DNA from 4 places in the Exiguobacterium sp. s142 genome. Region 4 is predicted to be linked to each of the others. Evidence: predicted binding sites of a transcription regulator. Region 4 holds the regulator's gene; each other region holds the start of a gene.
The links. The regulator Rex, encoded in region 4, represses fermentation and respiration genes when NADH is low (regulators of the CRP and FNR family bind a similar motif). The targets are predictions, from matches to a motif close to TTGTGAAATATTTCACAA.
Positions count from the first base shown of each region.

Region 1: a site for Rex is predicted at 1,381-1,398, ahead of arcA (arginine deiminase). Genes of this name have one in related genera too.
Region 2: a site for Rex is predicted at 1,979-1,996, ahead of KNP77_RS11365 (DoxX family membrane protein). Genes of this name have one in related genera too.
Region 3: a site for Rex is predicted at 1,121-1,138, ahead of KNP77_RS01045 (formate/nitrite transporter family protein). Genes of this name have one in related genera too.

Region 1 is NZ_JACSMB010000003.1:51,800-54,963, forward strand. It holds gene mgtE (magnesium transporter) at 1-1,251, opposite strand, end outside; gene arcA (arginine deiminase) at 1,587-2,816, shown strand; gene argF (ornithine carbamoyltransferase) at 2,833-3,164, shown strand, end outside.
Region 2 is NZ_JACSMB010000012.1:67,757-70,920, forward strand. It holds gene KNP77_RS11350 (glycoside hydrolase family 55 protein) at 1-835, opposite strand, end outside; gene KNP77_RS11355 (cold-shock protein) at 1,101-1,301, shown strand; gene KNP77_RS11360 (pyridoxamine 5'-phosphate oxidase family protein) at 1,427-1,840, shown strand; gene KNP77_RS11365 (DoxX family membrane protein) at 2,035-2,538, shown strand; gene KNP77_RS11370 (DUF3817 domain-containing protein) at 2,621-2,917, shown strand; gene KNP77_RS11375 (MFS transporter) at 2,943-3,164, opposite strand, start outside.
Region 3 is NZ_JACSMB010000001.1:207,470-210,633, reverse strand. It holds gene mutL (DNA mismatch repair endonuclease MutL) at 1-176, shown strand, start outside; gene KNP77_RS01050 (50S ribosomal protein L25/general stress protein Ctc) at 341-988, shown strand; gene KNP77_RS01045 (formate/nitrite transporter family protein) at 1,197-2,036, shown strand; gene KNP77_RS01040 (anaerobic ribonucleoside triphosphate reductase) at 2,228-3,164, shown strand, end outside.
Region 4 is NZ_JACSMB010000027.1:5,790-8,953, reverse strand. It holds gene KNP77_RS15110 (ABC-F family ATP-binding cassette domain-containing protein) at 1-1,460, opposite strand, end outside; gene KNP77_RS15105 (redox-sensing transcriptional repressor Rex) at 1,610-2,266, shown strand; gene KNP77_RS15100 (twin-arginine translocase TatA/TatE family subunit) at 2,266-2,484, shown strand; gene tatC (twin-arginine translocase subunit TatC) at 2,488-3,164, shown strand, end outside.

The DNA.
Region 1 (3,164 bases), on a different contig from region 4:
CAGGCGGTTGATCAAGAGCGGGACGAGTGTACCGACAATCGTGGCAACGCTCAGTGAGGCGAAAATCGACAAGCCGACGATTATGCCGATCAAGGCGCTATCGTACAGGACCGTGATGACCCCGAAAATAACGACCATACAGGCGAGTCCAAGCAGGACACCGGTTCCGAACTCCCGGCGAATCATCTTGGCGACATTTTTCCGATTGATCGTGCCGAGCGCAATCGAACGTACGGCGACGACGAGCGACTGGGTGGCGGCGTTTCCGGCCGATCCCATGACGAGTGGCATGAAGACGGCGAGCAAAACGATCGTCTCGAGCGTATCTTCAAATCCACCGATCGTCGATGCGGTGATCATCCCGAGGAACATGAGGCTGATGATCCAAGGGGCACGTTTTTTCGCTGCCTCGACCGGGCCCATGTTGATGTCAGACGAGCCTTTCGTCGCGGACAGCTCTTCAAAGTCTTCGGTCGTCTCGCGTTCGATGACGTCCATGACGTCGTCGACGGTGATGATGCCGAGCAGGTGATCATCGCTATCGATGACCGGGAGCGCGAGCAAGTCATACTTTTGGACGGTTCGGGCCAAGTCTTCTTGATCGGCCATGACGTGGGCCGAAACGACCCGCCGCCCCATGATGTCAGCGATGAGATGGTCGAGCGGGGAAACGATCAAATCACGGAGCGACACAACGCCGACGAGACGTCGGTCTACATCGATTACATATAAATAGTAAATTGTCTCAGCTTCAGGACCGAGGTCACGCAACTCTTCGAGTGTCGCCCCGATCGTTTTGTCGGCCTGTAACACGATGAACTCGGTCGTCATGATGGCACCGGCCGTATCATCTGGATAGCGCATCAAGTCTTTGACCTCGGTCGCCTCGGTCTCGTCCATCTGTTCGAACAGTTCGTTCATGAAATCGTCCGGAAGTTCGGTCATGAGGTCGGCGGCATTATCCGAGAACATATCGTTTAAGACGCTGACCGCATACGGGCGTGGCATTTCTTGGATGAACTGCTGTTGTTCATCGAGCTCTAATTTTTCAAATAAATCGGTGTACTCTTCAGGTGATAAAGCGCTGTATACAAACGCCCGATCGGGTTGGTTAAGTTCGATGAAGATGTCGGCCTGTTCACCCGGGTGAAGTGTTAAAAACACGTCGCGGAAATCGACCGGATCCCCTTTTTGGATGAGCGCTGTCACTTGGGCTTCATGACGCGCGCGTTCTGTACGTTCGATGGCCATCGACTCACTTCCTTTTCTAAAGTCATTTTTCGTATCCTGTCGTTATCGTACCTTAATTTGAAAAGAAAAAATAATGGATTTTATTCACAATTCATACATCGTGTATCCATCCCAACCGTCGCCCTCTCCTTGTTCATTGATTCACAACCGTTTGTTCATTCAATTTGACTCATATTGTATCCATTTTTTTGTGGAATCGACCACAATCAGAACGTCGGAATTACCCGCCTCGGAATCGGGTAAGTTGATAATGTAAGGGTAGAAACACACCCGAATCACTAGGAGGAAGCGAGATGATATCGATGACGGATCAATTGACCGCACGGGATACAACGCTGAAACATCCGATTCACGTGTATTCAGAAATTGGTGAACTAAAGACTGTACTATTGAAGCGTCCAGGACGCGAACTTGAGAATTTGACGCCGGAGTATTTGGAACGACTCCTGTTCGACGACATTCCACATTTGCCGGTCATTCAAAAAGAGCACGACTACTTTGCGAGCGTGCTACAAAACCGGGGCGTCGAGGTGCTCTATTTAGAAAACTTGATGGCAGAGACACTATCGCTGCCTGGCGTACGTGAACGATTCGTCGCCGACATTCTTTCGGAATCAAAATCAAATATTAACGGTTCATACGAGACGCTCAAAGAGTATTTACTCGCTTATGATAACGAACAGTTGATCGAGACGGTCATGGCCGGTATCCGTAAAACCGAGATCAAGCGCGAAAAGCGCCGTCATCTGCACGAGATGATCGAGGACACGTATCCGTTCTTTCTCGACCCGATGCCGAACCTGTACTTCACGCGCGACCCGGCCGCGGCGATTGGGAACGGCTTGTCGATCAATCGCATGAAAGAACCGGCGCGTCGCCGCGAATCACTGTTCACGCAATATATTATGAGATACCATCCACGCTTTGCGAAGCATGATATCCCGATCTGGTCGGATCGTGACTATCGGTTCGCGATGGAAGGCGGGGACGAACTCGTCCTATCAAAAGAAGTCGTCGCCATCGGGATATCGGAACGGACGACCGCCCAAGGAATCGAGCGCGTTGCCCTCAACTTGCTCGCGAACGGGGGCACGTTCAAGAAAGTCATCGCCATCGAGATTCCGAAGTCGCGTGCGTTCATGCACCTTGATACCGTCTTCACGATGGTCGACCACGATAAGTTCACGATCCATCCTTTCATCCAAGGACCGGGCGGCAAGATGAACATCTTCGAGCTGACGTTGAACGCGGAAGGTGAGCTGCACATCACGCAACACACTGATTTGTTGAAAGTGTTGAAATCGGCTCTCGGCCTAGAGGAAATCGTGTTGATCCCATGTGGTGGGGGCGACCCGATCGCTGCGGCGCGCGAGCAATGGAACGATGGGTCGAACACGCTCGCAATCGCCCCAGGTGTCGTCGTTACGTATGACCGGAACTACGTTTCGAACGAGCTGCTCCGTTCAGAAGGGGTCGAAGTCATCGAAATCATGTCGAGTGAGTTATCACGAGGCCGTGGAGGCCCACGTTGTATGAGTTGTCCAATTATCCGTGAAGATATTTAACGAGGAGGAGAAACACATGTCCACAACGTTCAACTTTGATTTGAAAGGTCGTCATTTTTTATCGCTTAACGAGTTTTCGCGGGACGAACTGAACTACTTGATCGACTTATCGGCAGCGTTCAAACGTCAAAAGAAACAAGGGATTCCCCACCGGATTTGTGAAGGCAAGAACGTGGCGCTCTTGTTTGAAAAACCGTCGACACGGACGCGCTGTGCGTTCACCGTTGCGGCAATCGACCTCGGCATGCATCCTGAATACCTCGGGAAATCGGATATCCAGTTCGGGAAAAAAGAATCGGTCCGTGATACGGCGATCGTGCTTGGACGCATGTTCGACGGCATCCAATT
Region 2 (3,164 bases), on a different contig from region 4:
CGTCGCTATGATGCGTCGTGATGCCGTCGTCCCCATAATTTGTCGCTTCGCAGCGGTCGAGCCAGATGTAGCGGCTGCCTTTTTTGGCACGCAACCCGTCCCCGAGGTAATGGTAGTGAGGGGCGGTGATATCGAACGCGTGCAGCCCGGCACCTTTGGCGGTGACGTGATGGACCCAGGCGAATTTGACGTGGGCGAATGTCAACGCGCTCGAAGCCGTGTCTCCACTCGACGTCCGATCGACGTCGCCAAGGCGCTCGACGTTCCAGTCGAGCGTCAGATGGGCGACCTCGATGTGATGGTTCCCATAAAACGGTGTCGCATTTCGCAGCAGCCGGCGATGCTTCGGTGTGCCGTCGGCCAAGCGTAATACCGTGTCCTGCTGTCCCGCACCTTCGAGCACGCAGTTCGAGGGGATCCGGACGCCACGGACGATATAGACACCGGCCGGCACGTGGACGTGGCGGTTCGACCGAAGCGCGAGCCGGAATGCGAGCGTGCAATCCGTCTTGCCGTCCCCGACGGCCCCGTAATCGGTCACGTCGACGTGATGGCGTGTCGTCTGCAGTAAATTCAAATGTTCCGCGTCGAGACGACGCATCCAGACGGGCCGGACGAGATCGTCGACGACCTCGAGCGGGAGTGCACTCGTCACCGGTGTGATTCGTTCCGTCATCGGCAAGTGGGAGCGGTACGACTTCGATTGGTCAGGATAATGGTCGTGTCGCGTCGCTTGATGCCAAGCGAGCGTCTCCGTCAATAGCTCATCTGTCGACCAGGCCGCGTGACGGGCGATGGTGGCAGCGATATGCGTGCGGTCAATTTGATTCATCATATGAGTCTTCCTCCTAACGTTCACTACATGTGATGTACCCGTTTTGAAATTATTTTTAGCAAACCGAAGTATTTAGTAGACAGAAGCATTTATCCATGGTATATTACATATGTGCTTAATTAAGAATAGCTGGAAACATAATTCACAATCGCTTGGGATTATTTTTCATGAAAGATAATCCAACAAGTTTTGTGCTTTTTTTTGGTCAGTTTTTTCTAGTAAGGCACTACTAGAACGCACAGCGTTTATTTCAGGAGGGTTCATTATGAACACAGGTAAAGTAAAATGGTTTAACTCAGAAAAAGGTTACGGCTTCATCGAAATGGAAGGCGGAGACGACGTATTCGTACACTTCTCAGCAATCCAAGGCGACGGCTTCAAGACACTTGAAGAAGGCCAAGCAGTAACTTTCGAAATCACTGACGGAGCTCGTGGCCCACAAGCTTCTAACGTTGAAAAAATCTAATCTTCCTTTCCAAGGAATTTTATAACCTGCTCGCTTCGGCGAGCAGGTTTTTTCGTGTCTTCGTGTTTAATCAAGTGCCGCAAGGGAATGATTATACGAGTGACTATGATAAGGGGGCTTTTTAAATGGATGCTAAAACAACGGCACAACAAATTCTAGATGCAAGCAACGTCGGAACGATGGCCACGGTATATAAAGGGAAGCCGCACAGCCGATACATGACGTTTTTCCATGACGGTCTGACACTCTATACGGCAACCTCGAAAGATACGGATAAAGTCGATGAGTTGAAGAACAATCCGTACACGCACGTCTTGATCGGCTACGACGGGGACGGGGTCGGCGACACGTATCTCGAGATTTTAGGAGAGACGACGGTGTCTGATGACGAGTCGATGAAAGAAAAAGTGTGGAACGAGAAACTCGAGGGCTGGTTCGATGGGCCAGATGATCCAAAACTCGTCATTTTAAAAATCTCACCTCAATCGATGCGTGTGATGAATAAAAAAGGCCAACCGCCACAACAAGTTGATCTTTAAAGCAGTGGAGGCGATGTCTCGAGTAGACATTGCTTTTTTTGGTGCAATTTCCAAAAAGTGACTGACCTGTGACACACATATGAACGAAACGTGAACTATTGTCTCAAGCTATGTGAAAACATGAACATGGGTGATATATTGTGAATGTAATCACATATAAGCCATCATTCAACCATTCAAAAGGAGGAATTATCATGTTCACAAAGTTTTGGCAAAACCACAACATCGCAACCGGCATCTTGACGGTGTTACGGATCTGGCTCGGCTATCAATGGCTCACAGCCGGATGGGGTAAAATCACGGGCGGCTTCGGATCAGGCGGTTACCTTCAAAACGCAGCTTCACTCGCGACGGGAGATCACCCGGCGGTCGCCGGATGGTGGGCAGCTTTCCTTGAAAACTTCGCGATTCCAAACGCAGCACTTTTCGATATCTTAATTCCGTATGGTGAGTTCTTGGTCGGTCTCGGTCTCTTGCTTGGTGCCCTCACACGCAGCGCGGCTTTCTTCGGACTCGTCATGAACATGGCGTTCTTATTGTCAGGGACGGTCAGCACGAACCCGACGATGTTGATCGTATCGGTCTTGATTCTCGTCGCGGGCTACAACGCAGGCAAAATCGGCGTCGATGGTTTGTTCCTCCGCCGCTTCGTCGAAACGAAAATTGCGCATCGTTCACCAAATCGTCAAATAGCCTAACGACTTTCTAACGTTCTCCTGTGACAAACTTCACCTCTATCGGCTACGATGAACGTAGCATCGATTAAAAAGGAGAACGGATATGAACGCAACTCGATTCAAATGGCTCGGTTATACAGAGGGGATGTCATTCCTGCTCTTATTGTTGATCGCAATGCCGCTTAAGTATTTGGCTGGCATGCCGCTAGCCGTCAGCATCGTCGGTGCGGCCCATGGTTTCCTGTTCGTCGCTTACGTGGCGGCAGCGGTTTACATGGCGTGGCGCTTCAACTGGGGCTTCAAAGTGTTAGTCCTCGCGGTCATGGCTTCGGTCATCCCGTTCGGACCGTTCTTGTTAGAGAAACGAGTCCTTCCATCAACAGAGAAGACATCGAACTGAAAAACGTTCGATGTCTTTTTTTCGTTCATTGATGTGTCGGCGCACTTTCGACTTCAGCCAGTACCGTCGCTTTTTCAGCCGCGATATCGTGACGGATGCGATGCATCGCGAACAGCGTGATCGAAAGCAGGCATACCATGCAAATCGCATAAAGTGACGTGACCGACATCCATTCGCTCAATAACCCGAACGACACGAAACCGAGCGGGGTGATCCCCATCGCGAGTGATTCGAGGACGCCCATGAC
Region 3 (3,164 bases), on a different contig from region 4:
TGATGGCGTGCAAACGATCGATCAAAGCGAACCATCCGTTAAACCTCGAGATGATGCGACAGTTGATCCGCGACCTTGGCGAGACGACGTCTCCGTATACGTGTCCACACGGACGTCCGATTTTAGTGAAGTGGAGTACGTATGAACTCGAGAAGTTGTTCAAACGTGTCATGTGACAAACGTTGTAATCTTATTTTAACCGACTGTAACGTTTATGGATGCTTAGCTATGGGAACAATATACACATGTCGTCAAACGCATCGAGGTTGAGAGGTGGAGTTCACACTGCCTCACCCTCAAGGTGTAGACATGATTCATAAACCAGTAGGGGGAAATGATTATGACAGACACGCTTAAAGTAACGACACGAGAATTACGACCACGTTCGGTTCGAACAAACTTACGTAAAGAAGGAAAAGTACTTGGTGTCGTTTACGGCTACAAAGTCGAAAGCACACCAGTCGCGTTTGAAGAAATGGCATTGCGCAAGATTCTCCGTGAACACGGAGACAACGCCTTGATCGAACTCAACATCGACGGCAAGAAAGTAAACACACTCGTTCACGGGACGGAAGTTGACCCGTTCACGAACACATACAAGCACGTCGAGTTCATGGCAGTCAAAATGGATGAGGCAACTGAAGTTGAAGCAGACGTCACACTCGTCGGCGACGCGAAAGGTGTCAAAGAAGGCGGCTTCTTGTCGCAAGCACTCTATAAAGTCACTGTTTCGGCAACACCTGCTAACATCCCAGAGCGGATCGAGCTCGACGTTAGCAAGCTAGAGATCGGTGACTCACTCACAGTTGCTGATATTCCGGAGAATAAAGATTACGAAATCTTATCTGAAGGCGATCTTCAAATCGCATCAGTGAACGAGCCGGTAGCAGTCGAAGAAGAGGAAACTGAAGGTGAAGAAGCTTCAGCTCCAGAAAAATCGACTAAAGCATCGACTGATGAGACGACAGAGTCTTCTGAGAAAGAATAATTGGTTTCATGCGGCCCTTTACGAAGGGTCGCTTTTTTTAGTCACAAATCCGACAAATGTAACCGATTACGATGTGAAAAGTATGTCAACAGTTCGAATGGGCAGTTGCAAAAATGTCGCTCCGGGCTTATATTGTTAATGATTTCACATGTTTGTTCTTATTATATGGTTCATTTAAACAGAAAGAAGGGTTTGTGACATGGCATCAATGGAAATCCATGCACTCGAATCATTACGGAAGAAAGCACAGGCTTCCTCAGCGATGATTCACTATCGGCCGATGGAATATTTTTTACGGGCAATGCTCGCGGGGATTTTTATCGGGTTCGCATCAATCTTCACATTAAAAGTCGTCAACGGCATGTATCTTGTAGATTCACCATTTACGACGCTCATCGGGGGATTCTCGTTCGGGATCGCGCTCGTCATGATCATCTACGGAGGCGCTGAACTATTTACCGGGAATACGATGTATTTTACGACTTCAACGATGCGTGGCTATACGACGCTGAGTGATACGATGCTCGTCTGGTTGCTTTGCTTCGTCGGGAACGCGCTCGGCGGCATTCTTTTCGCCTTGTTGCTCGCGCCGACTGGAGTCATTCAAGAGCTCGGCATGAACAACTGGTTATTTTCCGTCGTCGAGAGCAAGATGCATCATACGACAGTCGAAATCTTTTTTAGAGCCATCTTCTGTAACTGGATGGTCTGTCTCGCCATCTTCTTGCCGAAACAGATGAAAAATGAATTTGCCCAAATCTTCTCGATGATCTTCCTAGTAGCCGTCTTCTTCGCTTCAGGGTTTGATCACGTCATCGCCAACTTCGTCTTGTTCGCACTCACACTCGTTGTTCCGCATCCAGAAGCAATCAGCTTTGCTGGAGCCATCCACAACTTGATTCCGGCTACGTTCGGAAACATTATCGGAGGCGCGTTATTCATGGGAGCAATCTATACATGGTTGAACGCTAAAGGATTGCGTGAAGCACAAGAGTCAGAGCAAGAAGAAGTCGAACTGAAAATCGTCAAGCCAGCCAAAGAAGTATGACATACATCACGAAACGCACAGTCGAGCCCACATCAGGGATTCGGCTGTTTTTTTACGTTCGGGATCGGTTGCAACTGTCACAATATCGACGTGCCTCAAATCGGTAAAACGTGACATAATCTATATATAGAATTTTTATCGGTTATCAGCCGTTAAATAATCAATATATAGCGAGGTGATGCGGAGTGAACATGCTCCAGCTTTATAACGATGTCTGTGTGCTACCAGATCAAGATTTGATCCAAGAGAACGCCAACGTCGACGGGAAGTCGCCACTCGGCAAACTAGCGCGCATATCTTCAGAAGTGTCAAAACAATTATCGACCACGTACCTATTGTCGGAACGGTCACGTCTAGCGATCCGTGATAACTACTTGTATGTGCATGACGCCGATTACTATGTGACCGGATCGACGACGTGTTGTCAAATCCCGCTCGGAGAGTTACTCGCGAACGGGTTCCACACCGGACACGGGACGATTCGTCCCCCGCAGGACATTCGTTCGGCGCTGGCGCTCGCCTCGATCATTCTTCAAGCGAATCAGAACATGCAGCACGGGGGACAGGCGTTCCCGATGTTTGACGTCGATCTCGCTCCTTACGTCGAGAAGACGTATGAACGTCAACTCGAGCGGTTGAACGGACTACCGATTGAGCTGACGGTGGAGCAACAACAGCAGATTGCTGAAGCAGAAACCGTATCGGCGACGTACCAGGCGTGCGAGGCGTTTATCCATAACGCCAACTCGATGCACTCGCGCGGCGGCGGTCAAGTTCCGTTCGTGTCGATCAACTACGGCACCGACACGAGTCGGTGGGGACGGGTGTTTATCCGCGAGTTGTTAAAAGCGACAGAGCGAGGATTAGGCAACGGGGAGACGCCGATTTTCCCGATTCAAATCTTCAAAGTAAAGGAAGGCGTCAATTTCAATGACGGGGACCCGAACGTCGATTTGTTCCGCCACGCATGCCGCGTGACTGGCAAGCGGTTGTTCCCGAACTTCTCGTTCGTCGATGCGCCGTTCAACCTTCAGTACTATGACGGGACACATGCTTCGGAAGTTGCCTACATGGGCTGCCGGACGCGGGTGATGGGAAACCGTCATGGGGCAGAGACGTCGATCGGAA
Region 4 (3,164 bases):
TTCTCGAGGATCATCTTCGAGTCGAGGTCCAAGTGGTTCGTCGGCTCATCCAAGACGAGCAAGTTCGGTTGCTCGAGCTTGAGCTTGGCGAGCGTCAGCCGGGCTCGTTCGCCGCCGGATAGTTCTTGGACGCGTTTCATAACGTCGTCCCCGCTGAACAAGAACTGGCCGAGCAGACTGCGGACTTCTTGCTCGCGCATGAGCGGCCAGTCGTTCCAAATCTCATCGATGACGCGGTTCGCGTCCGACAAGTTCTGTTGTTCCTGGTCGTAGTAGCCGATCTCGACGCCGGTACCGTAGCGGATGTCACCGGTCAGTGCCGGTTGTTGTTTCGTCAACACTTTGAGGAGCGTCGATTTGCCGACCCCGTTCGGGCCGACGAGGGCGACCGACTCGCCGCGTTGCAGTTGGAAACGCAAGTTCTGTGCGATCGGTTCTTCGTAGCCGATGGCGAGGTCGCTGCCGCTCAACACATCGTTCCCGCTTTGACGTTTGATCGAGAACGACAACACCGCGCTTCGTTCGTCACCGTCAGGCACGTCCATGCGGTCGATCTTCTCGAGCCGCTTGCGGACGCTTTGGGCGCGTTTCGTCGTCGTCGCCCGGGCGATGTTCCGTTGGATGAAGTCTTGCATCTTGGCGATTTCTTCTTGTTGCGACTCGAACTGCTTCTTCTCTTGTTCGTAAAGCGCGGCCTTCTGCTCGAGGAATTTCGTATAGTTCCCGACGAAGCGGCGGCTGCGGTTGCGTGACAGCTCGTAGACGACCGAGACGACGCGGTCGAGGAAGTAACGGTCGTGGGAGACGATGAGGACGGCACCTTTATAGCCGCTCAAATATTTCTCGAGCCAGCTGAGCGTCTCGATGTCCAAATGGTTCGTCGGCTCATCCAAGATGAGCAGGTCCGGGCTTTGCAGGAGCATCTTCGCTAAGGCAAGACGTGTCCGCTGTCCGCCTGAGAGCGTATCGATCCGACGTTCGAAGTCGTCCGGATAAAACCGCATCCCGTGCAAGATCGAGCGGATCGTCGCTTCATACTGATAGCCGCCGCGGTCTTTGAACGTGTGTTGCTCCTCGTCATACGCCGCAAGCAGACGCTCGTAGGCGGCCGGGTCGTTCAAGATCCGCTCCGAGCCCATGTCTTGCTCCATCTGGCGGAGCGTCTTCTCTTGTTCGATCAAGTCGGTGAAGACGGTGAGCATCTCGTTCCACATCGTCTCGTTCGATTCTAATCCTGAGTCTTGGGCGAGATAGCCGATCGTCACGTCTTTTGGCTTCATGATGTCGCCCGAGTCATAGTTGTACTCGCCGGCGATGACTTTTAACAGCGTCGACTTGCCGGCGCCGTTGCGGCCGACGAGGGCGACGCGTTCGCCTTCTTGGATTTCTAGTTTGACATTCTCTAAAATCGGCTCGACGCCGAACGATTTGGATAAGTTGTTGACTTGCAGTAGGATCAAGTGAAAAAACCCCTTTCTCTCTGTTTAGTATACTTTATTTCTTCCCCTTTTCAGGTATATTCATTGAGTGCTTATGTGAATTCGTTTACAATCAAGGTGTATGAAATCAGATTCGTTTGAAACGCGTCGTAAAAAGGAGGCTCTTTCCGTTGAGTCAAAACGAACCAAAGATTCCGCAAGCGACAGCCAAACGGTTGCCACTATACTATCGGTTTATCCAAAGCCTACATTCGTCAGGGAAACAGCGTGTCTCTTCTGCTGAACTGAGCGAGGCAGTCAAGGTCGATTCGGCAACGATTCGCCGTGACTTCTCATACTTCGGTGCGCTCGGTAAAAAGGGATATGGCTATAACGTACAGTATCTGTTAGAATTTTTCCGTAAGACGCTGAATCAAGACGAGATCACGAACGTCGCCTTGGTCGGGGTCGGTCATCTCGGGACAGCGTTCGTCAACTATAACTTCCTTAAAAACAATAACACACATATCGTCGTCGGGTTCGACGCAGACGAGACAAAAGTCGGCACGACGATGTCAGGTGTCCCGATTCATCACGTCGATGAGATGGAACAGATTATGAAGCAAAACAAGATCGATGTCGCCATCCTCACGGTCCCGTCTGCCTACGCGCAACCGGTCGCCGATGATTTGGTCCGCTATGGCGTTCGAGGGATCTTGAACTTCACGCCGGCGCGATTGACTGTACCGGACACGGTCCGCGTCCATCATATCGACTTGTCGATCGAACTCCAGTCGCTCATTTACTTTATGCAACACTATCCATCCGCTGAGGGGGTCCATCAATAATGGAATTTCTACAATCATCACTCGTCGTCGGTATCCCAGGTGGCGTCAGTATTTTCGTCATCGCCATCATCGCGCTCATCCTCTTCGGGCCGAAGAAATTGCCAGAGTTCGGCCGGGCAGCGGGGCAGACGCTCCGTGAGTTCAAAAATGCCACGAACGGTATGATGAAAGAGCACGATGAGACCGACAAGAAAGAAATTGAGAAGAAAGAGCAGTAAGCCATGAGCCATCAACCTGATCAAGAACGGGCACTGTCCGATCACTTGACAGAGCTGCGGAGACGACTGATGCTGTCGGCATTTGTCGTCTTTGCCTTCTTTCTGATCGCTTTGCCGAGTGTCAAATACGTGCTCGCCTATCTGCAGGCGGACCTCGTCGAACGAGGGCTCGAGCTGAACGCCTTTGGGGTCGCGGACCCGCTCATGATTTACTTGAACTTGGCGCTCGTCATCGGGCTCGTCGCATCGGGTCCATTTCTACTGTATCAACTGTGGGCGTTCGTCGCACCTGGTCTGCATCCGAATGAACGAAAATGGACGCTCGCCTATATCCCGGTCATCTTTATCTTGTTCCTCATCGGTCTCGCATTCGCCTACTATTGGTTGTTCCCGCTCGTCCTCGATATCTCGACGGACCTCGGGCAAGACCTCGGTCTGACACAGATCATCGGGGCGACGAACTATTTCACGTTCCTGTTGCAGCTGACGATCCCGTTTGGACTGTTGTTCCAACTGCCGGTCGTGACGATGTTCTTGACGCGCATCGGTGTCGTGACGCCGTACTTCCTCTCAAAAATTCGGAAGTACGCCTACTTCGCCTTGTTCGTCATCGCGGCATTCATCACGCCGCCGGATTTGACGTCGCACCTCATGGTGTCGCTGCCGCTCTTCTTCCTATA